Regions from separate parts of the Paenibacillus sp. FSL P2-0121 genome, predicted to be linked through region 2. Evidence: predicted binding sites of a transcription regulator. Region 2 holds the regulator's gene; the other holds the start of a gene.
The links. The regulator CtsR, encoded in region 2, represses protease genes until heat stress. The targets are predictions, from matches to a motif close to ATGGTCAATAAAGGTCAAACA.
Positions count from the first base shown of each region.

Region 1: clpP (ATP-dependent Clp endopeptidase proteolytic subunit ClpP) is a predicted target of CtsR. The motif match lies at 11,755-11,775, and genes of this name have one in related genera.

Region 1 covers NZ_CP150245.1:180,685-197,154, reverse strand. Annotated here, with positions in the region: gene rnr (ribonuclease R) at 478-3,345, opposite strand; gene secG (preprotein translocase subunit SecG) at 3,700-3,933, opposite strand; gene eno (phosphopyruvate hydratase) at 4,165-5,451, opposite strand; gene gpmI (2,3-bisphosphoglycerate-independent phosphoglycerate mutase) at 5,525-7,069, opposite strand; gene tpiA (triose-phosphate isomerase) at 7,071-7,823, opposite strand; gene MKY54_RS00925 (phosphoglycerate kinase) at 7,850-9,031, opposite strand; gene gap (type I glyceraldehyde-3-phosphate dehydrogenase) at 9,148-10,158, opposite strand; gene MKY54_RS00915 (sugar-binding domain-containing protein) at 10,272-11,324, opposite strand; tRNA gene MKY54_RS00910 (tRNA-Arg) at 11,593-11,667, shown strand; gene clpP (ATP-dependent Clp endopeptidase proteolytic subunit ClpP) at 11,862-12,458, shown strand; gene MKY54_RS00900 (GDSL-type esterase/lipase family protein) at 12,548-13,186, opposite strand; gene MKY54_RS00895 (DUF4163 domain-containing protein) at 13,298-14,401, opposite strand; gene MKY54_RS00890 (SIMPL domain-containing protein) at 14,528-15,283, opposite strand; gene MKY54_RS00885 (HPr family phosphocarrier protein) at 15,453-15,722, opposite strand; gene whiA (DNA-binding protein WhiA) at 15,820-16,470, opposite strand, start outside.
Region 2 covers NZ_CP150245.1:6,364,356-6,380,825, reverse strand. Annotated here, with positions in the region: gene MKY54_RS28285 (hypothetical protein) at 1-411, shown strand, start outside; gene MKY54_RS28280 (PBP1A family penicillin-binding protein) at 408-2,267, shown strand; gene MKY54_RS28275 (MFS transporter) at 2,272-3,528, opposite strand; rRNA gene MKY54_RS28270 (16S ribosomal RNA) at 3,933-5,490, shown strand; tRNA gene MKY54_RS28265 (tRNA-Ala) at 5,592-5,667, shown strand; rRNA gene MKY54_RS28260 (23S ribosomal RNA) at 5,840-8,766, shown strand; rRNA gene rrf (5S ribosomal RNA) at 8,895-9,011, shown strand; gene MKY54_RS28250 (GNAT family N-acetyltransferase) at 9,433-10,605, shown strand; gene MKY54_RS28245 (CtsR family transcriptional regulator) at 10,900-11,361, shown strand; gene MKY54_RS28240 (UvrB/UvrC motif-containing protein) at 11,392-11,916, shown strand; gene MKY54_RS28235 (protein arginine kinase) at 11,945-13,009, shown strand; gene clpC (ATP-dependent protease ATP-binding subunit ClpC) at 13,045-15,513, shown strand; gene radA (DNA repair protein RadA) at 15,700-16,470, shown strand, end outside.

The sequences.
Region 1 (16,470 bases), 790 kb from region 2:
TAGTTATCCACTAATCTCTTACATATCTATATCCATTTACCCTATTTACTTATTACCTATTGTTCTCAATTATCCGCTTCCCCCTACTTGGATATACATCTATTCGACGCCTATTCAAATAGTGCCGCTTTTACCTATACTGTGCCTATCCTATACTGCACCTATCCTCTACCTATCCACTTTGCTATCACCTACGTTTTTCTATATAAATGTATTTCGTGCAACTATTTAAGCCTTATCACCGCCAAAAAACTAATTAGTTGCACTTTCTGCAGCTAAAAAAGCGAAATCAAACCAATTAGAGGTAACTCATCAGATTTAGATGTACAAAATGCAACTAACTGCCACTTTTACTACATAACCCAAATTTAACTGCACATAGTGCAATTAACCAAGTTGATGATTAGTTAAAAAGCACCGCCCCAAGAGGGACGGTGCTTAGTATCGTTATAGAGTTACGCAACGCATAACCGTCATTTATTTCTTTTTACGCTTACGTGGTGCTCCTTCTGGAGCGCCGCCATTATTGTCACTTCGTTTAGAAGTGACTTGCTCAGAAGTCTCTACGTTGCCTGGTGTAACGGACTGGCCGATGAACACGCCGCCTTTGGTTTTCTTTTTGCGGCGGCCTTTGCCTGTAGGAGCGCCGTTACGGCCTTCTCCACCGCCAAAGTTCCCCCCGCGATCCTCGCGGCTGCGGAACTTCGTGCTGCCGTCCACGCCCCGCGCTTCGCCGCCGGAGGAGTCGGACGCAGGAGCGCCGTATCCGCCTTTGCCTGAGCCAAAGCCGAAGCTGATGCCGCGTCCACCACCGGCACCGCCGGTGTCTCCTCCGCGGCCTCGCCCGCCGCTGCTCTCACGCGGCGCGCCTGCGTTGCCGCCGGCTTCGCCTCCGCGCTCTGCGCCCGGCGCAGCAACTACCCGGCTCGCATCCTCGCCGGCCTCGCGCCCGCGCTTCCGCTTACCGCGGCCGCCCGCTGCGCCAACACCGGCCGCTTCGCGCGTCCCTTCACCGGCGCGCACAGCTGCGCCCGGCTTGCCCTTGCCCGCGCCTGCAGCAGCGCCGCCGGGCTTGCCTTTACCGCCGCGTCCCTTGCCCGCGGCGCCTTTGGCCCCGGCCGGCTTAATGAAGCCGCCGCCCGAACGGCCGCCCTTGCCTCCGCGGCCGCCTGCAAAACCACCGCCGCGGTGCTCGCCTGGCGCGCGTGGCTTCATGTCGACCAACTCGAAATCGATCGTGTGGTCATCCATATTTACTTTGGCGACTCGGATCTTCACCTCGTCACCAATGCGGAACACACGCGATGTGCGCTCGCCAATGAGCGCCATATGACCTTCGTCGAAGTGATAATAATCGTCGCTCATTGCACTGAGACGAATAAGACCTTCGACGGTATTATCCAGCTCGATGAACATTCCGAAGCTGGTCACACTGCTGACCATAGCCTCGAATTCCTCGCCTACTTTATCCTGCATGTATTCTGCTTTCTTCAGTTGCTCCGTATCGCGCTCAGCTTCTACCGCCACACGCTCGCGTTCCGAAGACTGCTGAGCAATGTCAGGCATCCGGCTAGACAAATAATCATGCCGTTTCTGGGTCAGTGCCCCTCCATTCTCAATCACTTCACGCATTACGCGGTGAATGACCAGATCGGGGTACCGGCGAATCGGAGAAGTGAAGTGAGAATAGTATTCCGCAGCCAGTCCGAAATGGCCCGTGCTCTCCGCATCATACTTTGCCTGCTTCATAGAACGCAACATCATCGTACTGATGACCGTCTGCTCCTTTGTGCCTTGGATTTGCTCCAACAAATCCTGCAAAGCACGTGGATGAACCGAATTGCCACGACCCTTGACGTGATATCCGAAATTGGCCGCAAAAGCCATGAAATTCTGCAGCTTCTCTGGGTCTGGATCTTCGTGAATCCGGTAAAGGAACGGAACCTTCAACCAGTGAAAATGCTCAGCAACTGTTTCATTCGCTGCCAGCATGAACTCCTCGATAATCTGTTCCGCGACAGAACGTTCACGCTTCACGATATCTACAGCCTTGCCGTTCTCATCCACGATGATTTTGCTCTCTTCAAAATCAAAATCAACCGCACCCCGGCGCATCCGCGCATCGCGCAGCTTCATCGCCAATTCCTTCATGAGGCGGAAATCGTCAATTAGTGGACTATAACGTTCCAGCAGCTCTGGATCTTCGTCTTCGAGAATTTTACGAACATTGGAGTAAGTCATTCTCTCTTTGGTGCGAATCACGCTCGTAAAGACATCGTGCTTCACAACCTTCATTTGCTCGTTAAATTCCATTTCACAGGACATTGTTAACCGGTCTACCTGTGGATTCAAGCTGCAAATCCCGTTCGATAGACGGTGCGGCAGCATCGGAATAACCCGGTCTACCAAATACACACTACAACCGCGGTCATAGGCTTCTTTATCCAGCTCAGAGCCTTCACGCACATAATAACCTACGTCTGCTATATGGACGCCCAGCTTGTAATGTCCATTCTCCAAGCGCTGTACGTTTACCGCATCATCCAAATCCTTAGCATCTTCGCCATCAATCGTAACAATGTTCAGTCCGCGCAGGTCGCGTCTTCCTTGCTCCGCAATCTCCTCTTCTGTAATTGAATCAGGAGCACTATCGGCTTCATCCATCACTTCAGCTGGAAATGCTTCAGGCAATTGATGTTTGCGGATAATGGAAAGAATATCAACACCCGGATCATCCTTATGTCCGAGAATTTCAATAATTTCACCCTCTGCCGCTGCTCGGCCTTCCGGATAACTCACAATACGCACAACGACCTTTTGACCATCTACAGCACCTTTAAAGGATTGCTTCGGAATAAAAATATCACGATTAATCCGCTTATCATCAGGCAGCACAAAACCATAGGTCTCCAGGTTCTGAAAAACACCTACCGTCTGCAACACGCCACGTTTTACAATACGTACTACTTCGCCTTCCATACGTCCGCCGGACGGACTTTTAGAGGTAATACGAATCAGAACGATATCGCCATTCATAGCTCCCTTAAGATCATTTGCATGGATATATACGTCAGGATGATCACGATCATCCGGGATTAAAAAAGCAAAACCCTTCGCATGTGCTTGTAAACGTCCACGCAGTAAATCCATCCGTTCTGGCACGCCATAACGTGCAGTACGGGTCAATACAATTCTTCCATCCTGCTCTAATTCAATCAGCAGCTCCTCGAACTTTTTAAACCCTTCACTATCCTCTAGAGCAAAATGACTCACCAGCTCTTCATAAGTCATTGGTTTATATGCAGTTTCCCGCATGAAATCGAGTAATATTTCTTGTGTTATCATGTTCGTCACCCCAGCCCTCCGCGGCTTCAAGCCGCTGGCAAATATGTATATCTTGTCCTGCCCTGCAGTAATGCCAAGTAAATTTTACCTTTACTACTTCATACCCTAGTATACACGAAATCAATCCTGCGCATCCCTGTTACTGTCATCCAAAGGTTAACACAGTACAAAATTTCCTTTAACTGCTGAAATACATCCATGCCAATTTCAGATTTACTTCCTATCGATCCAGCCTTTTTCTTTGCGAATATGAAAAGAAAAGCACCCTTAGGTGCTTTTTAACTCCTTTTAATATAACAAAAAAGCCTCCGCTCTATTCCATTTAGAACAGAGCGAGGGCTTACGGTAGATCTTTTAGTCGATTAGAATAGCAGCTAGAATCGCCATGATGAAGAAACCAGCAGCAAGTCCAACAGTTACACGTTGTAGTACAAGCTCCATACCACGAGCTTTTGTTTTACCAAAGAGATGCTCAGCACCGCCAGAGATGGCACCGGAAAGACCCGCGCTTTTCCCCTTTTGCAGAAGAACGACCGCAATAAGACCGACGGAAAAAATCAGGAGCACAACTTTCAAAAAGATATCCATTCACTTCCACCTCCTACGCCTAAGCATCACTATCTATGGTAATTTAGGTTATCACGATACATAAACAGTATTCTTATTTTATCATAGCGCTGTCGGTAATACAACAGCTTAGACTGTTAAGTCGTAGCTTTTCTTGCAAGATAAGGACAAACCTATTAAAGTCTATCTTCTTCAAATCATAAAAAAGACCCGCCATAACGGCGGGTCTTCGAAGTCTGCTATAAAGGCAGATTATCTTTTAAGGTTGTAGAAGGATTTCAGGCCGTTGTATTGAGCCAATTCACCCAACTCATCTTCGATGCGAAGCAATTGGTTGTATTTAGCAACACGGTCTGTACGGGAAGGAGCACCTGTTTTGATTTGACCAGCATTAGTCGCAACAGCGATATCAGCGATTGTGCTATCTTCGGATTCACCGGAACGGTGGGAGATAACTGCTGTGTAACCAGCACGTTTAGCCATTTCGATAGCATCAAAAGTTTCAGTCAATGTACCAATTTGGTTAACCTTAACCAAGATGGAGTTACCGATACCTTTTTCGATCCCTGTTGCAAGACGCTCAGTGTTAGTTACGAACAAGTCGTCACCAACCAATTGGACTTTGTCGCCCAATTTTTCAGTAAGCAATTTCCAGCCATCCCAGTCGTCTTCGGACATACCGTCTTCGATTGTGATGATAGGATATTTTTCAACCCATGAAGCAAGAAGGTCAACATACTCAGCGGAAGTGTAAGATTTACCTTCGCCAGCAAGGGTGTATTTACCGTCTTTGTAGAACTCAGTGGAAGCAACGTCCATACCCAAGAATACGTCAACACCTGGTTTGTAACCAGCTTTTTCAATAGCTTCGATGATTGTAGTGATTGCTTCTTCATTCGAACCAAGGTTCGGTGCGAAACCACCTTCGTCACCTACAGCTGTGTTCAGGCCTTTGGATTGAAGTACGGATTTCAAGTTGTGGAAGATTTCAGCACCTGTGCGAAGAGCTTCTTTGAAGCTTGGAGCTCCTACAGGAAGAACCATGAACTCTTGAACGTCGATGTTGTTGTCCGCATGCTCACCACCATTGATGATATTCATCATTGGTACTGGAAGAGTTTTAGCGTTGAATCCGCCCAGGTATACGTACAAAGGAATATCCAAAGCTGCTGCAGCTGCACGAGCTACTGCCATGGATACAGCTAGGATTGCGTTAGCGCCCAATTTACCTTTGTTAGGAGTTCCGTCCAAAGTAATCATCAATTTGTCGATGCCCACTTGGTCAAGAGCGTCCATACCGATAACTTCTGGAGCGATGATTTCATTTACGTTCTCAACAGCTTTCAGAACGCCTTTACCCATGTAACGGGATTTGTCGCCATCACGAAGTTCTACAGCTTCGTGAGCACCAGTGGAAGCGCCGGAAGGAACGATAGCGCGGCCTTTAGCACCGGATTCCAGATAAACGTCAACCTCTACAGTAGGGTTACCACGGGAGTCAAGGACTTCGCGAGCATATACATCAGAAATAATAGTCATGTAAGTTAATCTCCTTTTAACATTGTTTTGGTCTTACTTGTATAGCTTAAAATCAAAGGCGTTATACCTTACCTTACTTACGGCTAGCAATCATGGATTGTCCGGTCATTTCCGCAGGTTGCGGAAGTCTCATCAAATCTAGGATTGTTGGTGCTACGTCTGCAAGAATACCGGATTCACGCAATACAACATTCTCAGTAGTCACGATGAACGGAACAGGATTGGTTGTATGAGCTGTGAACGGGCGACCGTTCTCGTCAAATACCATATCTGCATTACCATGGTCAGCGATAATAATGGCAACGCCACCTTTGGCAACAACCGCATCCACTACTTTACCTACACACTCATCCGTCACTTCTACAGCCTTGATTGTTGGTTCCAGCATGCCGGAGTGTCCAACCATATCAGGATTGGCAAAGTTAAGAATGATAGCATCCTGTCTTTCCGCTTCGATTTCCGCTACGCAGGCTGCAGCCACTTCGTATGCGCTCATCTCAGGTTGAAGATCATAGGTTGCCACTTTAGGAGAGTTGATTAAGATCCGGGTTTCACCAGGAAGCTCCTCGTCACGTCCACCGCTGAAGAAGAAGGTTACATGCGGATATTTCTCAGTTTCCGCGATGCGCAGTTGCTTCTTGTTTTGTTGAACAAGCACTTCACCCAATGTGTTATCCAGGTTCTTCGGTGAATAGGCTACATAACCTTGTACCGTTTCGCTGAAAGTAGTTAGGCATACGAAGTGCAGGTTTTGCGGGAACAAAGGACCACGGTCGAAACCGCGGAAATCTTGATTCGTGAACACTTGTGACAATTGAATAGCACGGTCAGGACGGAAGTTGAGGAACACGACGGAATCGCCGCTCTCTACTGCCGTTACAGGTTTGCCTTCACTGTCTACAATTACACTAGGTTCAACAAATTCATCAAATACCGAGTTTTCATAAGATGAAGTGATGGCTTGCACAGCATCCGTGTATTTAGGGCCTTCACCATAAACCATAGCACGGTAGGCTTTCTCTACACGTTCCCAACGTTTATCACGATCCATTGCGTAATAACGTCCGGACACCGTTGCAATTGTACCCACGCCAACCTCTTCGATTTTAGCTACTAGATCTTGGACAAACTTCTTCCCACTATCAGGAGCTACGTCACGACCGTCCATAAAAGCATGGATATACACTTCATGCATATCTTCTTTTTTAGCCAGGTCAAGCATAGCAAACAAGTGGTTAATATGGCTATGTACCCCTCCGTCGGATACAAGCGCGTAAAGGTGAAGCTTTTTGCCAGTGTTCTTAGCATTTCTAACTGCGCTAACCAGGGTTTCGTTATCGAAGAACTCGCCCTCGCGGATCGATTTATCAATACGAGTCAAATCCTGATAAACGATCCGGCCTGCACCAATATTCAAATGCCCTACTTCGGAGTTGCCCATTTGGCCTGCCGGAAGGCCTACAGCTTCACCGCAAGCAGTGAGTGTAGTGTTAGGATATTGTTTCAGGTAACGGTCATAGTTAGGTTTGTTGGCTTGAGCAACGGCATTACCTTCTGTCGTTCCACGCAAACCAAAACCATCCATGATGATCAAAGCTACGGGTTTTGGAGCTGACATCTTACTTCGCCCCCTCAACCAATTGAACGAAGGAATCCGGTTGTAAGCTGGCACCGCCAACAAGCGCACCATCGATGTCGCTTTGGCCCATGTACTCAGTTACATTCTCAGGCTTCACGCTGCCGCCGTATTGAATACGAACAGCTTCAGCTGTTGCTGCATCATACAGATCTTTTACAAGACTGCGGATGTAAGCAATAACTTCGTTAGCATCTTGGGAAGTGGAAGATTTACCTGTGCCAATAGCCCAGATAGGTTCGTATGCAATAACAACTTTTGCTGCTTGCTCGGCACTAAGACCTTGGAATGCAGCTTCAGTTTGTACTTTACATACTGCTTTAGTTTGATCGGCTTCACGCTCTTCGAGCTTTTCGCCGACACATACGATAGGAGTAATTCCGTGACGGAATGCAGCATGCATTTTCTTATTCACGATTTCATCCGTTTCGCCAAAATAAGCACGACGCTCAGAGTGGCCAATGATAACATAGTCCACACCAAGATCACTTAGCATTACACCACTGATCTCGCCTGTGTAAGCACCGTTATCTTCAAAGTGTAGGTTTTGTGCACCAATCTTGATGTTAGTACCTTTTGCAGCTGCTACAAGTGCAGGCAGGTTAGTAAATGGAGCGCAGATTACAGTCTCAACGCCTTCTACTTCTGCTTTGCCTTTAATTTCAGCAATAAAGCTTTCTGCTTCAGGAACTGTTTTGAACATTTTCCAGTTACCTGCAATAATAGGTGTTCTCATGACTTATGTTGCCTCCTTCTTAGGTCTTACTTATCGTTCAGTGCTTCTACGCCAGGAAGCGCCTTGCCTTCCATGAACTCAAGGGATGCACCGCCACCAGTGGAGATATGATCCATTTGATCAGCCAGGTGGAATTTCTCTGCTGCTGCTGCGGAATCTCCGCCACCAATAACAGTGTAACCTTCAGTAGTTGCACAAGCTTTTGCTACTGCAAGTGTACCTTCAGCGAATTTATCGATTTCGAATACGCCCATAGGTCCATTCCAGACAACCAGCTTGGAGTTCTTGATAATATCGGCATAAAGTTCACGAGTCTTAGGTCCGATATCAAGTCCTTCCCAACCTTCTGGGATTTCATTGTAATCAACGATCTTAGTGTTAGCGTCAGCACCAAATTTATCAGCAACAACAACATCAACAGGAAGCATGAAGTTTTTACCAAGTGCTTTTGCTTTTTCGATGAATCCAAGAGCAACGTCAAGTTTGTCGTTGTCTACTAGTGATTTACCGATTTCAAAGCCTTGTGCTTTAGTGAATGTATAAGACAACCCACCGCCGATCAGGACGTTATCAGCCAAAGACAACAAGTTATCAATAACATCAATCTTGTCTTTAACTTTCGAACCACCGATGATCGCAGTGAAAGGACGTTCTGGGTTAGAAAGAGCTTTACCAAGAACAGACAATTCTTTCTCCATCAAAAGACCGGATACAGCTGGTAGGAAATGAGCGATACCTTCTGTCGATGCATGTGCACGGTGAGCCGCACCAAACGCATCATTAACAAACAAATCAGCCAATTCAGCGAATTGTTTAGCCAGTTCAGGATCGTTTTTCTCTTCACCTGGGTAGAAACGAACATTCTCAAGTACAAGTACGTCGCCTTCGCCTAGCTCAGCGATTTTTGCTTTTACAGCTTCGCCAATTGCTTCGTCAGCTTTAGCTACTGGTTTGCCAAGGAGCTCGGACAGACGTTCAGCAGCAGTAGTCAAACGCATGGAATCTACGAATTCGCCTTTAGGACGACCCATATGACTCGCAAGAATGATCTTTGCACCGTTCTCGATCAAATATTTAATGGTTGGAAGTGTTTCGCGAATACGAGTATCATCAGTAATTTTACCGTCTTCTACAGGTACGTTGAAATCCACGCGTACAAATACGCGCTTACCCTTTACTTCTACATCACGGACGCTTTTTTTGTTCATGATTAATTCCTCCACACCCAAAATTGTTTCTAGCAGGAAACAAGAAATACATTTAGAAAGAGCGGAAACAAGGAATTTCTGTTTCCGCTCTATAGATGTTGCTTATATCAAGTCAATTACTTAGCGATTTTAGCGAATTTCTCCAAAGTACGAACCAATTGTGCAGTGTAGGACATTTCATTGTCATACCAAGCAACAGTTTTAACCAGTTGTTTGTCGCCAACAGTCAATACTTTAGTTTGTGTAGCATCGAACAGGGATCCGAAAGTCATACCTTTGATGTCGGAAGATACGATTTCATCTTCAGTGTAACCATAAGTGTCTGGATCGGAAGCTGCTTTCATTGCTGCGTTGATTTCTTCAACAGTAACGCTCTTATCAAGAACAGTTACAAGCTCAGTCAGGGAACCAGTTGCAACTGGAACACGTTGAGCTGCACCATCCAATTTACCTTTAAGTTCTGGAATAACCAGACCGATTGCTTTAGCAGCACCAGTAGTGTTAGGAATGATGTTCTCAGCTGCTGCACGAGCGCGTCTGAAGTCACCTTTAGCATGTGGAGCATCCAAAGTGTTTTGGTCGCCAGTGTAAGCATGAATTGTAGTCATCAAGCCTTCAACGATACCGAACTTGTCGTTCAGTACTTTTGCCATAGGAGCTAGGCAGTTAGTTGTGCAAGATGCGCCGGAAATAACAGTCTCAGTACCATCAAGAATGTCATCGTTAACGTTGTAAACGACAGTTTTCATGTCGCCAGTAGCTGGAGCGGAGATAACTACTTTCTTAGCTCCACCTTTCAAGTGTTTTTCAGCTGCTTCTTTAGTTGTGAAGAAACCTGTGCACTCAAGTACGATATCAACGCCTAGGTCGCCCCATGGCAATTCTTCAGGGTTGCGGTTAGCAAGAACCTTAACTTCTTTACCATTGACTTTGAAGAAGCCATCATGCACTTCAACATCACCTTGGAATTTACCTTGAGTTGTATCATATTTAAGCAAATGAGCAAGCATCTTAGCGTCAGTCAAGTCGTTGATTGCTACCACTTCGATACCTTCTACATTTTGAATACGGCGGAAAGCAAGGCGTCCAATACGTCCAAAACCGTTAATTCCAACTTTTACACTCATTGAATAGTTCCTCCTAGAATTCGTTTTATTTATTCAAAACAGACGGTGAGGTCTGTCATGACAACAATGTTAAGTATGATGCAAGAAGTATGTTATTGCCTGCAATCTAAAAACTACGAAGATAGCTGTAGTTGATTGTCAATTTCCTTGCCTATTTCTACTGCAGCAGCCTCGTCCGTGACGAGAATATTCTCCTGCCCGAAACGCAGCATGGCATGAATGGCTTTGGCCTTGGGTTTGCCTCCTGCAATACCGATGACTTTCTCTGTCCGGATAATATCTTCTAGACGTAGACCCATCGTAAGCATGGTATGGACAACCTGACCCTCTTCATTGAAATAATAGCCAAAAGATTCGGCCACTGCCCCTTCACCCTGGATTTCCGAGACTGTAGCCTCGTCCAGTTTGCGGCGGCGGGTCATTTCAATGGCATCCCCAATCCCATGTACAATAATACGCGAACTACGGATGGTTTGTACAATCTCTCCAATATTAGAGTCAAGTGCCAGCGATTGGTATGCATCCCCGCTAAGCAAATCAGGGACATGCAACAACCGGTAGTTGGCTCCAACCCGCTTTGCCATGGTTGAGGCAATCGTGTTGGCTTGAATCTCCATACTCTCTCCTAATCCTCCACGCGCCGGAACAAACCAAGCGTTCTTATAGGAAAGGGACAACGGCGGTGCCAGTTGATCAGCCATATCGGCAAGCGTCGATCCACCTGTGACGGCAACTGTATCATCTGCGCGAAGTATACTCAGCAGCGCTTTCGCACCCGCTCGGCCAAGCTCTCGTTTGGTGAACGGCGATGACTCACAATCACCCGGTACTACAATAACTTTATCCAGACCATACGTTGCTCGAATTTTCTCTTCCAGCTCATCCAGACCAAATAGGCTCTTAACAACCGGCTCTAGCAAATCAAGCAGTCTACGTCCAGCAGCGCTAATGCGCATGCCAACACTCTCGATCTCAATAAGCCCTTGCGATTTCAGAAGATCCGTCTCGGCACGCAGTACCCGCTCAGTCATATCTAGCGAAGCGGCTAGCGTTCTGCGCCCAATAATATCGGACAGCATGATCTGATGAAGAATCGTGTACCGTCTCTTAAGGGTTTCCATGAGATCAGGCAGAAGCTGCTTTTGGATATCTAATAAATTACGCATACTTTCACTCCTGCAACTTCGTCTTCCTCTATTCCCTTGTTCATGGTCTCAAAACGTCCCGGGTAAACTTTTTAAGTCCCACCCATATTCTAACCAAATATTGCTCGAAGCGCAAGTCTTCCGAGAGTAGAATTCTCAAGGGCTTGTCTTCTTATACATTAATAAGGTCAGAAAAAGATATAACGCCCGATGCCTGTCCCTAGAGCGCTTGTCCAGTATTAATATTACATTGCAATTGTGTAAAAATTGTATTATAATCATTTTTGTTGCGCCCGTGGTCCAATGGATATGACGTAGGCCTCCGAAGCCTGAGATCCAAGTTCGATTCTTGGCGGGCGCGCCATTAATTTCATTTTTTGCACATAATTTAGTAGTGCCTATACTACTACTTAACCAAAGAGCCGCTTGTCGGCTCTTTTTTTTGAATATAAGTTTGACTTTCTTTGACTTTTTGTTTGAATTTGTTTATCATGTGGGTAATACGGCAAGAGTAAAAATGAATACATTTGAAGAACCAATATCAAGGAGGTTTTCCACGTGAGTTATATTCCTATGGTAGTAGAACAGAGCAACCGCGGCGAGCGCGCTTATGACATCTATTCCCGCCTGCTGAAGGACCGCATCATTTTCCTTGGAACGGAGGTTAATGACGTGGTAGCCAATTCTATCATCGCACAAATGCTGTTCTTGGCTGCCGAAGATCCTGACAAGGACATTCACCTTTACGTGAATAGCCCAGGCGGTTCCATTACTGCAGGTATGGCTATTTTTGATACAATGCAGTACATTAAACCAGACGTTTCCACCATCTGTGTGGGTATGGCAGCTTCCATGGGAGCTTTCCTGCTAAACGCTGGCGCCAAAGGCAAACGCTTCGCACTGCCTAACAGCGAGATCATGATCCACCAGCCTCTGGGTGGTGCTCAAGGTCAAGCAACGGACATTGAAATCCGTGCCCGCCGCATCCTTAAATTGCGCGATAAGCTGAACCGTATTCTAGCAGAACGTACGGGTCAACCTCTAGAACGTATTGAGAAGGATACAGATCGCGACTACTTCATGACTGCTGCAGACGCGGCTGAATACGGTATCGTAGATAAAGTAATCGAGAAGACATTGCCTAGCGGTGTGTAAGCTATAAAGTAAAAATATAAAGAGGCTGTGCTCTAACCATAACGGATAGGGCACAGCCTCTTTATATTTTATAGAAGACCTAAATCCAATTAAGCCAGCCCGCCATAACCTAGCGCATCCAGCTTCTCGGCAATTACGCGATAACCCCGGCCATTCGGATGCAAATGATCAATGGATAACAGCCCTCTCTCATTTCCTGCGAACTCACTGTAAATCGAAGCAAATCCACATACTCGGCTGCTGTACTGTGCTGCGTATTGATTAAACTGCCTGACCCACTCTGTCGCACCAACCACCTGAGGATAGGGGTTATATAATCCCACAATTCTAATGATAAAAGGTCTACGCGTCCTCGCCTTCAATTGTATAAGGATATTCATAATTGCAGAGAAATTTTGTTTGCATTCCTGAAGCGATCTGCGCAGTTCTGCGGATAAGTTGCCTTGCTGTCTTGCTGCTGATTTGGCCGCGTGAATCAAATCATTACCACCGATAGACACAGTGATGATATCGGCTTCTCGAACGGCTTCACGCATCATGGAATTTCCGCGCAGCCGCTGCTCCAGCTCTGAAGTAGTCATTCCGTTCACGCCTAAATTCGTAGAGGCTACAGTAGTCCGCAGTCTCCCTTCTGCCATTCTACGGTACACCGGAACAAAACCGTTACCTGGCAGAGCACCAAATCCAGTCGTCAAGGAATCGCCAATTGCAGTATATTGGTAGCCCATAGCTCTCCCCCGTTCATAAACTAGTTACTCCCTTTAGCATATGAACAAGAGACAACTCTGGTAAGGGGGAGATGTCTTGTGCCGACATTAGCGGAGACGAAGAGTTTCCATTTATTTCATGCCGGCAAACGGGCTACTGCCATCCGGCAAAAGCTCTTTGAAACTAAAAGTATACTCAGGGAAGCCTGCAGCATACGCTGTGTACTCATATAATTGGAAGAACAGAACAACCTTGTCGTCCTTCAGATAGAAATATTTCTCCGTATTCAATCCGTTGAATCCTCCCAAATAACTATCCTCTGCCTTCAGCAGCTTGCTCAGCTTTGCATTCAGCTGTTTTTTGTAGTTTGGATTAGCTCCAAACAGGTCGCCCAACAGTAGACGTTTACCATCCTTAAGCGAGAAGGTGAAGGCTTCACGGTTAGTCATTCCATGGGCGCCGCCCGTATCACTATACTGATGCATCACTATGCTGATCACACCATTCTGATTGTAGGTCACTACATAACCTGAATCATAGGTGTATTTGGGCTCTGCTCCATCTCGATCGGAGATATCCTGTTCTGCACCCGCCGCGAATTTCATAACACTTTCCTTCAAAGTATTATTAATAGCTTGTTGCGCACTGGAGTTGCCCAATCCACTGATCTTCGGATAATCAAGCTGAATAAAAGCTTCTGCCCGATCTTTAGCATAAGTTTCCGTGGTTACCGTCAGCGCGTTCTGCGGTCTGTTCACCACATTCAGCCTACTGGCGGCCCGACTCCAATCTACCTTATAACCCATATAATCATTTAACAATCCTGATGGAACATAGAGGCGATTATTAATTAACTTCCCTTCATACTCTCGAATGAAATAGTTGTTCACCCACACAGAAGTACCGTAGCTGGATAACATCAACTTGGCCTTGGTCGATCCTTTTCCAATCATGTACGCATTTTCCTTCTTATCATACACAAGCGGTAATCCCAACACATCTCGCATAAAAGTTAGGGGAATCCAGGCCAGTCCTTCCTTCAAAATACCTTCCTGCAACGAATTTATCCCGTTTGCCTTTAAAACGATACGCGAATCAATAGCTTTATTCTCCGTTTTACTAGCTGCTGCATAACCCGTTTCGCTGGGCAGTAGGCCTCCAACAAACAATAAACCTGCTGACATCAGACCTATGCCCCATTTGCGCGCTGATTCTTTTGAAATAATATTCATCATCTTATTTTTCCTCTCCTTTCCAATTTATTAAACAGAATCGTAGAGAACTTACACAAAAAAAGAGGCGCCCCCCCACTATTACTAGTGGAAGACACCTCTCCTCTCTGCATTCACCTTGTTCTGATACTATTTCAATTCATACATTACGCTCAGCTGAGTTGTAACTTTAACTACTCCGGGTTGCACGGATGTGCTTGCACCAGCATCTGCTGCAGCCATATTCATTTTTAGATTCTGTTCAAAATAAACCGGAGTGATATCGCCATCATTTTGGCTGACCGTGATCACTTGACCCAAGCTGCGTTTAGCTGCCTTAGCAATAGCCCCTGCTTTAACATCTGCATTCGCCATCGCTTTTTCAATCACCTGAGCTTCAAATGCAGAAGTATCTTCCACAGAAAAACGTGCATTTCCGATATTATTCGCCCCTGCCGCAGATGCAGCGTCCAGCAATTCACCAACCTTGGTCAGATCTCTATAAGACACTAACAGCGTATGATTGGCGTTGTACCCCTTCACTTGCTGTCCTTCTTTTTCGCTGTAACTATAATTGGGTTGCACATAAAACTGCGTGCTTTGAATATCTTTATCTGCAATTTTCCAAGTATTCTTCAGTAAAGTCATAATCTTCTGAATTTTAGCGGCATTGGTCTTCTGCGCTTCTTGCGCAGTTGTGGCTGTAGTATCCACACCGATGGACAAGTATACGATATCCGGCTTGAGGGACAATTCGCCTTTACCTACTACACTAACGACATTTTTCTGCACTTCATCTGCGTAAGCCTTTGCAGGACCTTGGAAAACACCACTCATGCTGATCCCTCCAATTAACAAACTCCCTACGATCATCACTGAACCAATTTTCTTCAATAAACCTTTCATATTTGCCAGCCCCTTTCATTTCTTGTGATTTGTTATTATCCTCTAGACGAGTCATTTTGGTAAATGTTGCACGTTCTCCATCTATTTTTTGGTATTAAAAAAAGCCCCGAAGGGCTTTTGGTCATGCGATAAATAAAGTCTTCCTAGCAGAAACGATGTTGTCTTCCTATTATTGGTTCTCAAGCTCTTCTTTGCTGACCAGACTTGTCAAAGCGTTTACAGCTTGATCGGCATCCGCACCGTCCGCGCTAATGTAAATCTCCGTGCCGGAACTGATAGCGAGGCTCATAATCCCCATAATACTTTTAGCATTTACTTTTTTATCATCTTTTTCCACGAAAATCTCCGACGAAAACTTGTTAGCTTCTTGCACAAACAATGCTGCCGGTCGGGCATGAAGCCCTGTCTTCAACCGAACAACTACCGGGTGCTTTGTCATGAAACGCTTACCCCCTAATTGAGTTCTCCCCAAAAGTTTCACATTAATTTTATATTATTATATCATTATAACGTAAACCACACTAGAAAAAAAGTAATTAGCCGCCTCGAACCTTGTCCGCCAGCTCATCAATCTTACGAAGCCGATGATTTACTCCCGACTTACTGACTGTACCTTTGAGCATTTCACCAACCTCCTTGAGGTTGATATCTGGATGCGCCATTCGAATTTCTGCTACTTCACGCAGTTTATCCGGCAAATTCTCCAGTCCCATTTCTCGCTGCAACAGCTTGATATTCTCAATCTGCCGCACCGCAGCACTTATTGTTTTGTTGAGATTTGCGGTCTCGCAGTTCACGATCCGATTCACGGAATTACGCATATCGCGCATAATTCTTACATCCTCAAATTTGAACAGCGCCTGATGCGCTCCAATCAAACTTAAGAATTCAATAATCTTCTCGCCTTCTTTAATGTAAAGAATGAACCCTTTTTTACGTTCAATACAGCGTGCGTTTAGGTGGAATTCCCCAGCCAGATCCACTAATGCTTTACAATGTTCCTCATACATCGAGGAAATCTCCAAATGGTAGGAGGAGCCTTCCGGATTATTAACCGATCCGCCAGCCAGAAAGGCACCGCGCAAATAAGCACGCTTGCAGCAGTTATTCCCAACAATCTCATCATCAATACCATCGGTAAAAATAAATCCTTCCGACACAATTCTAAGATCCTTTAGGATCTCTTG
Region 2 (16,470 bases):
ATGGGTCAAACCCCTAGTGCCATCCTTCTATTTATTCTAGTCTTCGGTGGGCTGTATGTTCTTCGTTCACAGAAAATGGCTGATGATTTGCGCTCGCTAGTGGTGGGAACCTCAGAGCTGGCAGATAAAGGAGTCGCCCAGAACATCAAGGTTCTCTCTGGAGGAGAAATAGGTGAAATTGCTGCTAACCTCAATCGAATGCAAAGAATAGAAGTTCCAGATAGAGATGCAAGCTCAAAGCGGATAGAGGACACACCAGCAGTAGCTTTATTAATAAGGACTAGGGCGATACTTCGCACCCTCCGTGAGGTTGAAGAGAATGAGGCGGAAGTACATACACTTCTTGCAGCAGCGAATGATGAAGTTCGGAGTATGGAGCGGTTCCTGGAGAACCTGATTATCGAATCATGAGCAGATGGAATGCACGCACCCGGATATTGCGAGTAGGGTACCTATTATTTGATGTGAGTGTTATTAGTACGGTATTGGCGCTTTTGATTTTGTTTTATGTATACCAGTATGGGGGTATTGTACTTAACCGGCATGAGGATAGGCTGCAATTGCCAGAATCAAGCCTCATCACAGCTTCAGATGGAACAGTTATACGAATGACTCCGCTACCGAGCTCGGGTTATAGGCTTACAGCAGAGCTTGAGGAGATGCCGGCTTTATTAATAGATACCTTTTTAACAGTAGAAGACCGCCGTTTTTATAGCCATCAAGGGGTCGATTATAAAGGGATATCACGCGCGTTCTTAAAAAATATCTTGGACATGAGTTTATCAGAAGGTGGCAGTAGTATTACTCAACAGCTTGCTCGCAATCTTTATTTGAACAGAGATAAGAATATGCTGCGTAAGTTAAATGAAACCTCTATTGCTTTTGCCTTGGAGCAGCGACTGACGAAACGTGAGATTTTGCAGCTGTACCTCAATCAGATTTATATGGGGCGGGGACAATATGGAGTAAAAGCAGCAGCGAAGCGTTACTTCGGCGTGTCTGATCTGAAAAAATTGGAGATCTGGCAAATAGCCACTCTGGCGGGAATCCCTAAAGGCCCCTCTATTTATAACCCAGTAGACAATAGTGCATTATCCAAAACGAGAAGAAATCTAGTGCTAAAGATGATGTTCAATCAGCGACTAATCACGTATGAGCAAATGCAGGAAGCTATGAATAAACAATATCAGCCTCCAGCTGCGGTCGAAAATGGGGTTGCCGGAGTGTATTATGTGGATGCAGCCCTTAAGGAAGCGGCTCAGATCACAGGGGAATCCGTAGAGGAGCTTCGTACAGGCGGCTACACTATAGTTACAGGTTTGAACATCAAAGCACAGCAGGCACTTGAGCAGGCCGTTCTCAAAGAGGCTTCATTTCCACCTGACGGAAAAGATCAGCAGGTAGAAGCAGCTATGACCATAATGGATCATCGTACAGGAGAAGTAGTGGCATTGATTGGTGGGCGAGATCAAAACGAGGGCAATTTGAACAGAGCTATTATTGATGCACGTCAGCCGGGCTCCAGCTTTAAGCCGATCATTGATTATGGACCTGCACTCGAGAGCGGGAAATTCAACCCGAATAGTATGCTGTCCGACCGTAAAGTTGCTTATGGCAGCTATAAGCCTGAGAACTTGAACGGTATATACCAAGGTCAGGTCACAATGAACACAGCTTTGCAAAAATCCATCAATGCACCAGCCGTATGGGTATTGAAGCAGGTTGGAATCTCTTCTGCGCGGCAATTTGCCGCCAAATTAGGAATTGTACTGACGGAGGAGGACAATCATTTATCAATAGCTTTGGGGGGGCTTCATAATGGGGTTTCTCCACTAAAAATGGCCCAGGCCTACAGTGTCTTTGCTAGTGGAGGAAAATTTAATGCGGCTCATATGGTGCGCTCCATAACGGATTCAAAAGGGAAGGTCTTGTATACTCATCCCTCTGAATCACGTCAGGTAATCTCGCCGCGTACCGCAGAAGCGATGACGGCTATGTTACGCAATGTTGTTAATGAAGGAACAGGGAAAAAAGCGCAGATGAACAGACCAGTAGCGGGAAAGACCGGTACGACCCAATTGGACTTGGCTGGCGTGAGCAAGAAAGCTAATCGGGATCTTTGGTTTGTAGGCTATACTTCGGAGTGGACAGCTGCGGTATGGATGGGTTTTGATCGTACGAATCAGGATAATTACATGACTGAAGGCAGCGGGAAGGCTGCCGCTCTATTTTCTACAGTAATGAGTAAAGCCTTAAGTGATCATTGAGAAGTTATTGCGCCGCCCATTCTTCTAATTTCTCATCTCTAGGAAGCAGCAAGGCAAGAAACCCAAGCAGCGGGAGGAAGCCGCAAGCGATGAACACTTTAGCAATCCCGATACTATCAATGAGGTTGCCGAGGACTAATGAGCCGATCCCGCCGAGTCCAAAAGCAAGTCCCGTGATCAGACCTGAAACTGTGCCAATGTTGCCCGGATATAGCATTTGAGCATAAATGACGGTAACAGAGAAGCTGGACAGAAGGATGAAACCGCCAATCAGCAGCAATACAGCCGCCCATAATGGACCTACAAAGGGTAGAGCAAGTGCAAAGGGAACGGTTCCTACCATTGATAGTAAGATGAGATTACGCCGTCCAAAACGGTCAGCCAGCGGACCTCCAAAAAATGTGCCCACTGCGCCAGCAGCCAAATACATAAAAATATAGATTTGGGCTTTATCCAGCGTCATTTGATATTTGTCCATTAGATAGAAGGCGTAGTAACTGCCGATAGAAGCGCCATACCAAGACCTAACAAAGACTAGGAATACAAGAATAATCGTTGCTGTTCGTATGCTTTTTCGGCGGGCGGGGTCGATTGCCCGTGCTGTTGATTTTTTATGAAAGGTATAACCGGCATCTAGCATTTCTCTATACCAGCGAGCTACATAGGTCTGAACAGCGATTCCGGCAGCCGCGACGATCGTGAAGCCTAGGGCACCAATCTGGCCAAAGGGGATGAACACCCATTTCGTAAGCATTGGACCCAGGGACTGTCCAGCATTGCCGCCCACTTGAAAAATAGATTGCGACAATCCCTTTCGCTGACCTGCGGCCATATGAGCAACACGCATACCCTCTGGGTGGAAGGTGGCTGAACCGAATCCGATCAGGATAACCGAGAATAAGACCAGAAAATAGCTATTGGCATAAGCCAATAGAAGTACACCTAAAAATGTGCTGCACATACCCAGTGGTAATAATATAGGACGGGGTTTACGGTCTGCAGCATATCCAATGACGGGTTGGATTACTGATGACGTCATATTTAAAGCGAATGAGATCCATCCAATCTGGGCGAAAGAGAGCAGTAGATTATCTTTGAGAATAGGGAAGATTGCTGGAATGACTGCCTGTATAGAATCATTAAATAAATGAACAAAACTGACAGCTAACAAAATTTTATAAATCGTTGCCTGCTGCAGATTACGCTGCTCCTTGTTCTTGCTGTCTACCGTGGATGCAGCGTCTGTAGGTTTGGTCTTCATTTTGACTCCTCTCTGTACTGATAGTTAAAAGGTAAGATTGGCGAATACGATAAATTCTATTTAGCCACAAATAATGGATGAATGGTATCAATTTGTGTTGTATCGAAGTTATTTATACGAATGATTTTTTTATTTCAAAAAAAGCTTGCAAACTCAATGACAGCATGGTATATTATCTCTTGTGCTTACGACGCATCGCACATACGAAACACAAGCGATGAAGAAATAAGTTGACAAGATAGAAACAAACATGATATACTCTAATTCCTGTGCAAGAGACATTGAATGTCCAAATGCTAGGAGCAAGTTCTTTGAAAACTGAACAAATGGAACACGTTAATTTTTAAAAAGATTCAATTAATGAATCGTCAGTTTCAAAATGAGCATATCGCTCTTTTCAATACTAATTGGAGAGTTTGATCCTGGCTCAGGACGAACGCTGGCGGCGTGCCTAATACATGCAAGTCGAGCGGAGTTATTTTGAAAGCTTGCTTTCAAAATAACTTAGCGGCGGACGGGTGAGTAACACGTAGGCAACCTGCCCTTCAGACTGGGATAACTACCGGAAACGGTAGCTAATACCGGATAATTTCTTTTTTCTCCTGAGAGAAGAATGAAAGACGGAGCAATCTGTCACTGAGGGATGGGCCTGCGGCGCATTAGCTAGTTGGTGGGGTAACGGCCCACCAAGGCGACGATGCGTAGCCGACCTGAGAGGGTGAACGGCCACACTGGGACTGAGACACGGCCCAGACTCCTACGGGAGGCAGCAGTAGGGAATCTTCCGCAATGGGCGAAAGCCTGACGGAGCAACGCCGCGTGAGTGATGAAGGTTTTCGGATCGTAAAGCTCTGTTGCCAGGGAAGAACGTCCGGTAGAGTAACTGCTACCGGAGTGACGGTACCTGAGAAGAAAGCCCCGGCTAACTACGTGCCAGCAGCCGCGGTAATACGTAGGGGGCAAGCGTTGTCCGGAATTATTGGGCGTAAAGCGCGCGCAGGCGGCTATTTAAGTCTGGTGTTTAAACCTTGGGCTCAACCTGAGGTCGCACTGGAAACTGGGTGGCTTGAGTACAGAAGAGGAAAGTGGAATTCCACGTGTAGCGGTGAAATGCGTAGATATGTGGAGGAACACCAGTGGCGAAGGCGACTTTCTGGGCTGTAACTGACGCTGAGGCGCGAAAGCGTGGGGAGCAAACAGGATTAGATACCCTGGTAGTCCACGCCGTAAACGATGAGTGCTAGGTGTTAGGGGTTTCGATACCCTTGGTGCCGAAGTTAACACAGTAAGCACTCCGCCTGGGGAGTACGGTCGCAAGACTGAAACTCAAAGGAATTGACGGGGACCCGCACAAGCAGTGGAGTATGTGGTTTAATTCGAAGCAACGCGAAGAACCTTACCAGGTCTTGACATCCCTCTGAATCTGCTAGAGATAGTGGCGGCCTTCGGGACAGAGGAGACAGGTGGTGCATGGTTGTCGTCAGCTCGTGTCGTGAGATGTTGGGTTAAGTCCCGCAACGAGCGCAACCCTTAACTTTAGTTGCCAGCAAGTAATGTTGGGCACTCTAGAGTGACTGCCGGTGACAAACCGGAGGAAGGTGGGGATGACGTCAAATCATCATGCCCCTTATGACCTGGGCTACACACGTACTACAATGGCCGGTACAACGGGAAGCGAAGCCGCGAGGTGGAGCCAATCCCATCAAAGCCGGTCTCAGTTCGGATTGCAGGCTGCAACTCGCCTGCATGAAGTCGGAATTGCTAGTAATCGCGGATCAGCATGCCGCGGTGAATACGTTCCCGGGTCTTGTACACACCGCCCGTCACACCACGAGAGTTTACAACACCCGAAGTCGGTGGGGTAACCCGCAAGGGAGCCAGCCGCCGAAGGTGGGGTAGATGATTGGGGTGAAGTCGTAACAAGGTAGCCGTATCGGAAGGTGCGGCTGGATCACCTCCTTTCTATGGAGAATCGTTCTCTGCAATGAGAACATTCAAATCGGAAGTTTAACTTCCACAACCAATTAACGTGTATCCATTTGTTCGGTTTTGATGGAATTTGCGGGGCCATAGCTCAGCTGGGAGAGCGCCTGCCTTGCAAGCAGGAGGTCAGCGGTTCGATCCCGCTTGGCTCCACCAACAAACTTCATCTATTTGTTATGTCTATACACTTGATCCTTGAAAACTGGATACCGAAACGAATTTGCGTTTTAGAACATCTTTTAGCAACTTGTGTAAACAAGTAAATGTTATTAGTGAGATGATTCCAAAGAGAATGTCATCGTATGATATTTTCCTGCGGAAAAATCAAGGTTAAGCTAATAAGAGCACACGGAGGATGCCTAGGCGCCAGGAGCCGACGAAGGACGTGGCGAACAACGAAACTGCCTCGGGGAGCTGTAAGCAAGCTTTGATCCGGGGGTGTCCGAATGGGGAAACCCAGCTGTGGTAATTCGCAGTTACTCATTTCTGAATACATAGGAAATGTAGAGGCAGACCAGGGGAACTGAAACATCTAAGTACCCTGAGGAAGAGAAAACAATAGTGATTCCGTCAGTAGCGGCGAGCGAACGCGGAACAGCCTAAACCTAAGAGCTTGCTCTTAGGGGTTGTGGGACGTCTCACATGGAGTTACAAAGGAATATGGTAGGTGAAGAGGTCTGGAAAGGCCCGCGATAGAGGTAAAAGCCCTGTAACCTAAACTGTGTTCTCTCCGAGACGGATCCCGAGTAGTGCGGGGCACGTGAAACCCCGTATGAATCCAGCAGGACCATCTGCTAAGGCTAAATACTACCTGGCGACCGATAGTGAAACAGTACCGTGAGGGAAAGGTGAAAAGCACCCCGGAAGGGGAGTGAAATAGAACCTGAAACCGTGTGCTTACAAAAAGTCAGAGCCCTATTAATGGGTGATGGCGTGCCTTTTGTAGAATGAACCGGCGAGTTACGTTTAACATGCAAGGTTAAGCCGAGAAGGTGGAGCCGCAGCGAAAGCGAGTCTGAATAGGGCGGATTAGTATGTGGACGTAGACCCGAAACCGTGTGATCTACCCCTGTCCAGGGTGAAGGTGCGGTAACACGCACTGGAGGCCCGAACCCACGTACGTTGAAAAGTGCGGGGATGAGGTGGGGGTAGCGGAGAAATTCCAATCGAACTCGGAGATAGCTGGTTCTCCCCGAAATAGCTTTAGGGCTAGCCTCGGTATAAGAGTAGTGGAGGTAGAGCACTGATTGGGTGCGGGGTCCGCAAGGATTACCAAGCTCAGTCAAACTCCGAATGCCATATACTTATTGCCGGGAGTCAGACAGTGAGTGCTAAGATCCATTGTCAAAAGGGAAACAGCCCAGACCATCAGCTAAGGTCCCCAAGTGTGTGTTAAGTGGGAAAGGATGTGGAGTTGCACAGACAACCAGGATGTTGGCTTAGAAGCAGCCACCATTGAAAGAGTGCGTAATAGCTCACTGGTCGAGTGACTCTGCGCCGAAAATGTAACGGGGCTAAACACACCACCGAAGCTATGGCTAGATACGTATGTATCTGGGGTAGGGGAGCGTTGTGTAGGGGTTGAAGGTGTACTGAAAAGAGCGCTGGACACTACACAAGTGAGAATGCCGGTATGAGTAACGAAAAGATCAGTGAGAATCTGATCCGCCGAAAGCCCAAGGTTTCCTGAGGAAGGCTCGTCCGCTCAGGGTAAGTCGGGACCTAAGGCGAGGCCGAAAGGCGTAGTCGAAGGACAACAGTTTGAAATTACTGTACCACCGTAATCCGCTATGAGCGATGGGGTGACGCAGGAGGGTAGTGACGCGGACTGATGGATGTCCGTCTAAGCAGTGAGGCTGATGTGTAGGCAAATCCGCACATCATTAAGGCTGGGCTGTGATGGGGAGCGAAAATTGTAGTAGCGAAGGTCATGATCTCACACTGCCAAGAAAAGCCTCTAGCCAGGAGAAGGTGCCCGTACCGCAAACCGACACAGGTAGGCGAGAAGAGAATTCTAAGGCGCGCGGAAGAACTCTCGTTAAGGAACTCGGCAAAATGACCCCGTAACTTCGGGAGAAGGGGTGCCCCGGTAGTGTGAATAGCACGAGGGGGCCGCAGTGAAAAGGCCCAAGCGACTGTTTAGCAAAAACACAGGTCTGTGCGAAGCCGCAAGGCGAAGTATACGGGCTGACGCCTGCCCGGTGCTGGAAGGTTAAGGGGAGTGGTTAGGGGTAACCCGAAGCTATGAACCGAAGCCCCAGTAAACGGCGGCCGTAACTATAACGGTCCTAAGGTAGCGAAATTCCTTGTCAGGTAAATTCTGACCCGCACGAATGGCGTAACGACTTGGGCGCTGTCTCAACGAGAGATCCGGTGAAATTTTAATACCTGTGAAGATGCAGGTTACCCGCGACAAGACGGAAAGACCCCATGGAGCTTTACTGCAGCTTGATATTGAATTTGGGTACGATCTGTACAGGATAGGTGGGAGCCGTAGAAATCGGAGCGCAAGCTTCGGTGGAGGCGCCGTTGGGATACCACCCTGATCGTATCTAGGTTCTAACCTAGTACCCTTATCGGGTACGGGGACCGTGTCAGGCGGGCAGTTTGACTGGGGCGGTCGCCTCCTAAAGAGTAACGGAGGCGTTCCAAGGTTCCCTCAGAATGGTTGGAAATCATTCGCAGAGTGCAAAGGCATAAGGGAGCTTGACTGCGAGACCTACAAGTCGAGCAGGGACGAAAGTCGGACTTAGTGATCCGGTGGTACCGCATGGAAGGGCCATCGCTCAACGGATAAAAGCTACCCTGGGGATAACAGGCTTATCTCCCCCAAGAGTCCACATCGACGGGGAGGTTTGGCACCTCGATGTCGGCTCATCGCATCCTGGGGCTGAAGTAGGTCCCAAGGGTTGGGCTGTTCGCCCATTAAAGCGGTACGCGAGCTGGGTTCAGAACGTCGTGAGACAGTTCGGTCCCTATCTGTCGTGGGCGCAGGAAATTTGAGAGGAGCTGTCCTTAGTACGAGAGGACCGGGATGGACGTACCGCTGGTGCACCAGTTGTTCCGCCAGGAGCATGGCTGGGTAGCTACGTACGGACGGGATAAGCGCTGAAAGCATCTAAGCGTGAAGCCCCCCTCAAGATGAGATTTCCCAATTAGTAAGACCCCTTGAAGACGACGAGGTAGATAGGTTGGAGGTGGAAGTGCAGCAATGCATGGAGCTGACCAATACTAATCGGTCGAGGGCTTATCCTATACGTAGAATGCAGATTTGTTTCGGATTCAGTTTTCAGGCATCAAGCCTGAAATACGCTTAGAAATTCATTGTCACTTCTGGTGATGAACCGAATTTCACGCGGCAGCGTCTGTTTGACAGACGCATGTTTGGTGGCGATAGCGGAGGGGTTCCACGCGTACCCATCCCGAACACGACCGTTAAGCCCTCCAGCGCCGATGGTACTTGGACCGAAGGGTCCTGGGAGAGTAGGACGTTGCCAAGCACAAATAGACCACTGTTGATAACTCGACAGTGGCTTTTTTGCGTCTATTATAGATTGTGGAAAACTTGTGGATAATTCATTGGAATTTGCAGAAAACTTACGCACATGTGGATAGATGATTAAAAGGCAAAAAATCACCAAATGGTGTGGATTAAGTACATATTTATGTAGATCTGTCAACAGAAAACCTAAGTAATACACGGGTTGCTGTGGATATAGTCATATTTATGTGGATAGAGGGATTAATAAGTGGATAATTATTTTAACTTGAATAGAACAAGATTACAAGACTATTTTTAAAACTGCCTAAGGCTGTGGATAACTAAAAAAAGTTCGAAAAATATCCTTATAATTCGCACACAATACACTCTCTTGTTATACTAACCATAAAAGTAAATTCATAAATGATGAGGTGAGTTTTGTGGATATCAGACAGTTGCACTCAGAAGAGTTTGATCTAAGCATGGATTTATCTGAATATGCTTTTCAATATAAGCTGCCTAGTGAGAAAAGGGCGAATGCTAAGGAAAGATTTAAAGCAGAACGCGTATGGGGTGCTTTTGAAGAAGGTACTTTGGAAGCTAAACTTACTCTTCTTCCGTTCGAAGTGTACATACAAGGTAGATTAGTACCTATGGGAGGGCTCGCAGGGGTAGCGACATGGCCAGAGAATCGCAGACAGGGGCATGTGGCAAAGCTCCTAGCGCATACGCTGCAAACGATGAATGAGGCGGGGCAGACATTATCTTTTCTGCATCCGTTCTTGATCCCCTTTTATCGCAAATTTGGTTGGGAAGTTTATTGTGAATATAAGAAATACTCCATTCCTGTTGCCAAGTTTCCCAAGAAGGTTGAAGTTGAGGGCAAGGTAAGACGTGGTGTTATAGATATCGAAGTATTGGACAACTTATACAATCGTTTTGCAGTTAGATATAACGGAACACTTAAGCGTGATTTGGACTGGTGGGAAAACTCTGTTCTGGATGATGAAGGTCAGACTGCGGTATTTTATTCACAGCTTGGGGAACCTGAAGGATACGTACTATATAAGATAGAAAATAGAGAGCTGGTCATTGATGAATTTGTGTTTTTGAACGAACAGGCCCGGCAGGGGCTATGGACATTTCTTGCGAATCACGATTCGATGGTGACCGGTGCATCGCTAAAACTGGTGCCATCCGATGATATGTTACCCTTTTTGCTGCCTGATCCGCGTATAGAGCAGGAGAATTATCCTTATTTTATGGCGCGTATTGTTAATGCTAAAGCATTCGTGGAGAGTTATTCTTTTAAGCGTCACAACAGTCAGAAGAAACAGGTTATCTATATTGAAGATAAATATGCCCCATGGAATGACGGGTTGTGGGAATGGACTGTCTCCGAAAAGGGAGCAGCAGCTTTCTTGCGTATAGAGGGTGAACGGGATGCAGCTGACTTAAGCTGTGATATTGGTTCGCTGACGATTCTAATGTTTGGATATAAACGCCCGGCAGAGCTGGCTCGTTATGGACGTGTGACTGGTAATCCGACGGCTCTGGAATGGCTCGAAGAAATCATACCGCAAGCTGAAACTGCACTTTTTGATCATTTTTAGAAAATAATTAGGCTCTCCCCTTCGAAAGATGCTGGGAGAGTTCTTTATTTCCGAATACATTCGCTGAAAAAAGTGAAAAATAAGAGAATCCTCTTGGAATTAGCACAGAATATGTTATAATATTAAAAAGTCAAAGAAAGTCAAAGTCAACGCACCTGATGACATACAGTGCGATCCTCTGAATTCGTGAAGTTTTCTTCAGACTTATATGAATGAAGTTCACTAATGAATGTCATTAAGGATGCGGGCCGTAAGCGATATTATGAAGCTTTAAAGAGCACTGGAGGATGAGTGATGCGCAATATCTCTGATATTATTGAACAATATCTGAAGAATATTTTGCATGAAAGTCCCGAAGGTACGGTGGAAATCCAGCGAAATGACCTGGCGGACCAGTTCTCATGCGTACCGTCACAGATCAATTATGTTATTAGTACACGCTTTACACTGGAAAAAGGCTATGTGGTGGAAAGTAAACGTGGTGGCGGGGGATATATTCGTATTCAACGTTTTGAATTGCCGCCCAACGTGGCACTGCATGCCCATTTAAACCATACTATAGGTGGCGGGATAGATCAGAACGCTGCCGAAGGGTTGATTTATCAACTGGAGGAAGCTGGTTTTCTAAGCAAGCGTGAGGCGTGTCTTATGCGCGCTGCTGTTTCTCGGGATTGCCTAACGGTTAAGATTCCATATCGGGATGAGATTCGGGCCAAGATTATGAAGGCGATGTTAATCTCTTTGTTAGGCAAATAATTGTCAATCATAAGGGAGGGGCTTTCGCTTATGCAATGTCAGGAATGTGGCGTCAAGCCAGCAACACTCCATTTCACCAAGATCGTGAATGGAGAGAAGACAGAATTTCATATCTGCGAGAGCTGTGCGCGGGAGAAGGGTGAACTGATCCCGGGAACTGCTGGAGGATTCTCCATTCACAGCTTGCTGTCCGGTCTGCTTGATCTTGAAGGGGCCGGTAAGGAAAAGACGGCTGCTACGAAAACTACGCAGAGTCTGCAATGTGAGAATTGTGGAATGACGTACTCGCAGTTTAGCAAATTGGGTCGTTTTGGCTGCAGCTCCTGTTATAAATATTTCAACAGTGCACTGGACCCGCTCTTTAAACGGGTGCATGGCAGCACTTCGCATGTAGGCAAGATTCCTAAACGTGCTGGAGCACAAATTGTGTTCAAGCGGCAAATTGATGAATTGAAGCTGGAATTACAGCAAAGTATCGCACAGGAGGAATTCGAAACTGCGGCAGAGCTGCGGGATCAAATTCGCCAACTTGAAAAAGAAATGGCACAAGAGTAAAGTCTTTGATATATAGGGGGGATATGACATGTCAAGTCTCCGATTTACTGAACAAGCGCTTAGTGATTGGATGCGCTCGGGAGGCAGTCACTCCGAGATTGTAATTAGCAGCCGTATGCGTATTGCACGTAATTTAGAGCATCTTCCATTCCCTATGCTTGCTTCCTTAGAGCAATCGGAAGAAGTATTAGAGCTGCTGGCCCCTGTGTTTCATGGGGAAACTGCTGCCGAATTCGGATCTTTTCAACTAATAAAGCTTGCTGAAGTGAATGAACTGGATAAAAAGGTATTGGTCGAGAAACATCTCATCAGTCCTAATCTGGCTAATGATTCACGTGGCGCAGCTGTGATATTAAATGAAGATGAGTCGGTTAGCATCATGATTAACGAAGAAGACCATCTGCGGATCCAATGTCTGTTCCCGGGTCTTCAGGTAAGAGAAGCATGGGAACGTGCGACAGCCATCGATGATATCTTCGAATCGGCTGTGAATTACGCTTTTGATGATAAAAGAGGATACTTGACCAGTTGTCCCACCAATGTGGGTACAGGGCTGCGTGCCTCAGTAATGCTGCATTTGCCAGCACTAGTAATGACCCAACAGATCAATCGCATATTGTCAGCAGTGAATCAAGTGGGATTGACTGTAAGAGGAATTTATGGTGAGGGCAGCGAAGCAGTAGGGAATATCTTTCAAATTTCCAATCAGATTACTCTCGGTCAAACGGAAAGTGAAATCATCGAGAACCTTCACAGTGTAGTCACCCAGATTATAGAGCATGAACGAAATGCCCGTGAAAGGCTGCTTGTAGATTCCGCTTTAAGAATTACAGACCGAGTCAAAAGATCTTATGGGATTTTGTGTTATGCAGCTCTAATGGAGCTTAAAGAATCCGCACAACGGCTGTCTGATGTGAGACTTGGGGTTGACCTTGGCATACTGGAAGGCCCTTCGATTTCCGTGCTTAATGAGCTTAACGTTAAGACACAGCCAGGATTTCTGCAAAAAATGTTCGGTGACGAGATGAACGCCACTGAACGGGATATGTATCGGGCGAAACTGCTCCGAGAAACACTGGGAACACAACATTAATATAGATATTTATTATTCATGGAGGTGCAGGAGATATGATGTTTGGAAGATTTACGGAACGCGCACAAAAAGTGCTAGCGCTAGCGCAGGAAGAAGCTGTTCGTTTAGGACACAACAATATTGGCACAGAACATATTTTGCTAGGACTTATTCGTGAAGGAGACGGCATTGCTGCTAAAGCATTAATCGCTTTGGGTCTGGGTCTTGAGAAAATCCAGGACGAAGTGGAGACACTGATTGGCAGAGGCCAAGAACAACCTACGAACATTGCTTATACTCCTCGCGCCAAAAAAGTAATCGAGTTGTCGATGGACGAAGCCCGCAAGCTGGGACATACGTATGTCGGCACTGAGCATATTCTGCTAGGACTTATTCGTGAAGGAGAAGGTGTCGCGGCTCGTGTGCTTAATAACCTCGGCATCAGCTTGAACAAAGCTCGTCAGCAAGTGCTTCAGCTTCTGGGAAGCAGCGAGGCTGCATCCAGTCATAGCGGAACACCTGCTAATGTCAGCACACCTACTCTAGACGGTCTAGCACGCGATTTGACGGCTTATGCCAAGGATGGCAACCTGGATCCAGTTATCGGTCGCAGCAAGGAAATTGAACGTGTTATTCAAGTACTGAGCCGCCGGACGAAGAACAACCCGGTGTTGATAGGTGAACCTGGGGTTGGTAAAACAGCTATTGCTGAAGGCTTGGCCCAAAAAATCATTAATAATGAAATTCCAGAAACACTGCGCGACAAACGCGTAATGACGCTCGATATGGGCTCGGTAGTGGCTGGTACTAAATATCGCGGTGAGTTTGAAGACCGCCTCAAGAAAATCATGGATGAGATTCGCCAAGCGGGGAATATCGTACTCTTTATCGATGAGCTTCATACGCTGATCGGTGCTGGTGGCGCAGAAGGTGCTATTGATGCTTCCAACATTCTTAAGCCGGCTTTAGCCCGCGGAGAACTTCAGTGCATCGGTGCGACTACGCTGGATGAATATCGTAAATACATTGAAAAAGATGCAGCTTTGGAGCGTCGTTTCCAACCGATTACGGTGGATCAGCCATCTCCAGAAGAAGCGGTACAAATTTTATTTGGACTTCGCGATCGTTATGAAGCACATCACCGTGTGAAAATTACGGATGAAGCTATCGTGGAAGCTGTAAAGCTGTCTGATCGTTACATTCCGGATCGTTTCCTGCCGGATAAAGCCATTGACCTTATCGATGAAGCAGGGTCTAAAGTAAGGCTTCACTCTTACACTATCCCGCCAAATCTGAAGGAACTAGAAATGCGCTTGGATGATATCCGCAAGGAGAAGGATTCTGCTGTTCAGAGCCAAGAGTTTGAGAAAGCGGCTGCCCTGCGTGATACGGAGCAAAAAATCCGTGAAGAGCTTGATACGACTAAGAACCAGTGGAAAGAAAAACAAGGACGCACCGATTCTGAAGTTACACCTGAAGATATCGCACAGGTTGTTGCAAGCTGGACGGGAATCCCTGTAAGCAAGCTGAAAGAAGAAGAGACCGACCGTCTGCTTAACATGGAAGCTCTGCTGCATGAACGAGTGATTGGTCAGGACGAAGCTGTTAAGGCTGTCAGCCGGGCATTGCGCCGGGCGCGTGCGGGTCTTAAAGATCCGAAACGTCCAATGGGCTCCTTTATCTTCCTCGGTCCTACGGGTGTAGGTAAAACTGAGTTGGCTCGTGCGCTTGCTGAAGCCATGTTCGGCGATGAGAATGCGGTCATCCGTATTGATATGTCGGAATACATGGAAAAGCACTCCACATCCCGTTTAGTTGGTGCCCCTCCTGGATATGTCGGCTATGAAGAAGGCGGCCAATTAACAGAGAAGGTACGTCGTAAACCATACTCGGTAGTACTGCTTGATGAAATTGAAAAAGCACATCCGGAAGTATTCAACATTTTGCTGCAAGTGCTTGAAGATGGTCGCCTCACCGACTCCAAAGGCCGGGTAGTTGACTTCCGCAATACACTTATCATTCTGACCTCTAACGTAGGCGCACAGGCAATCAAGAAGAATTCAACGCTTGGATTCACGGCTGTGCAAGATGCAGGAGCAGAATACGGCAATATGAAGGGCAAGGTTATGGAAGAGCTCAAGAAGAGCTTCCGTCCAGAGTTCTTGAACCGGATCGACGAAATCATCGTCTTCCACTCACTCGATGAGAAACATATCGCTGAGATCGTTACGTTGATGTCTGATGAGCTGCGCAAGCGCCTGCGTGAATATGATGTTGATTTCGTACTCACGGATGCAGCGAAGGCCTTCTTGGCTAAAGAAGGTTATGACCCAGCCTTTGGTGCACGTCCATTGCGTCGGGCAATTCAGAAGCATATTGAAGACCGTCTTTCTGAGGAATTGTTGAGAGGAAATATCCAAAAGGGTGATTCCCTCAATATTGATGAGGTCGGGGGAGAACTTGTGGTGACTAAAGTGGACGCTCCAGTAGCGCCAGCGCTTGAAAAAGAAGTAGAATCCGAATAAAATAAACAAGGCTTTCACTCCTTATTTATAGAGGAGCGGAAGCTTTTTTTATTGGAAATAGATCAATTTAAAATATACATTTAATGCAAATACCGAATGACCTTTCGTTAAAGGGGTAGAAATGGTAAACTTTCATTAGAAGAAAATGATCCGAATTGTAAACAGTTCGGACCGTAAGGAGAACAAATGGCTAAAGCAAAAACAAAATTTTTTTGCACCGACTGTGGATACGAATCGCCAAAATGGTTCGGGAAATGCCCAGGGTGCCAGGCTTGGAACTCCATGGTGGAGGAAACGGAAAGCGTAGTCAAAACACAGGGAATGAATGCCCCTATTTTTCATAGTAAAGAAAAGGCACAGTCGATCATAAGTATAGAAAGTGACAAGGAACCGCGCATACTGACAGGTATAGGTGAGCTTAACCGTGTTCTCGGTGGGGGGATCGTACCAGGATCGCTGGTACTAGTAGGGGGAGACCCAGGAATCGGTAAATCTACGCTCTTATTACAGACCTCGCACGCCCTTACAACACAGGGATTGCGAGTACTGTATATCTCGGGCGAAGAATCGGTAAGGCAAACTAAGCTGCGCGCGGATCGCCTCGATGCGTTGTCAACGGAGCTTTATGTACTATGTGAGACAAATATGGAAAGCATAGAAGAAGCGATCGAACAAATCCAGCCACAATTTCTTGTCATCGATTCTATTCAGACCGTATTTATGCCAGAAGTAACGAGTGCGCCAGGCAGCGTGACCCAGGTTCGGGAGTGTACGACAAGATTTATGCGTATCGCTAAGATTCGTGGAATTGCAACAGTTCTCGTTGGTCATGTTACCAAGGAAGGGGCTATTGCTGGACCACGGATGCTTGAACATATGGTGGACTGCGTGCTGTATTTTGAGGGTGAGCGGCATCATACGTATAGACTTTTGCGGGCTGTAAAAAACCGCTTTGGC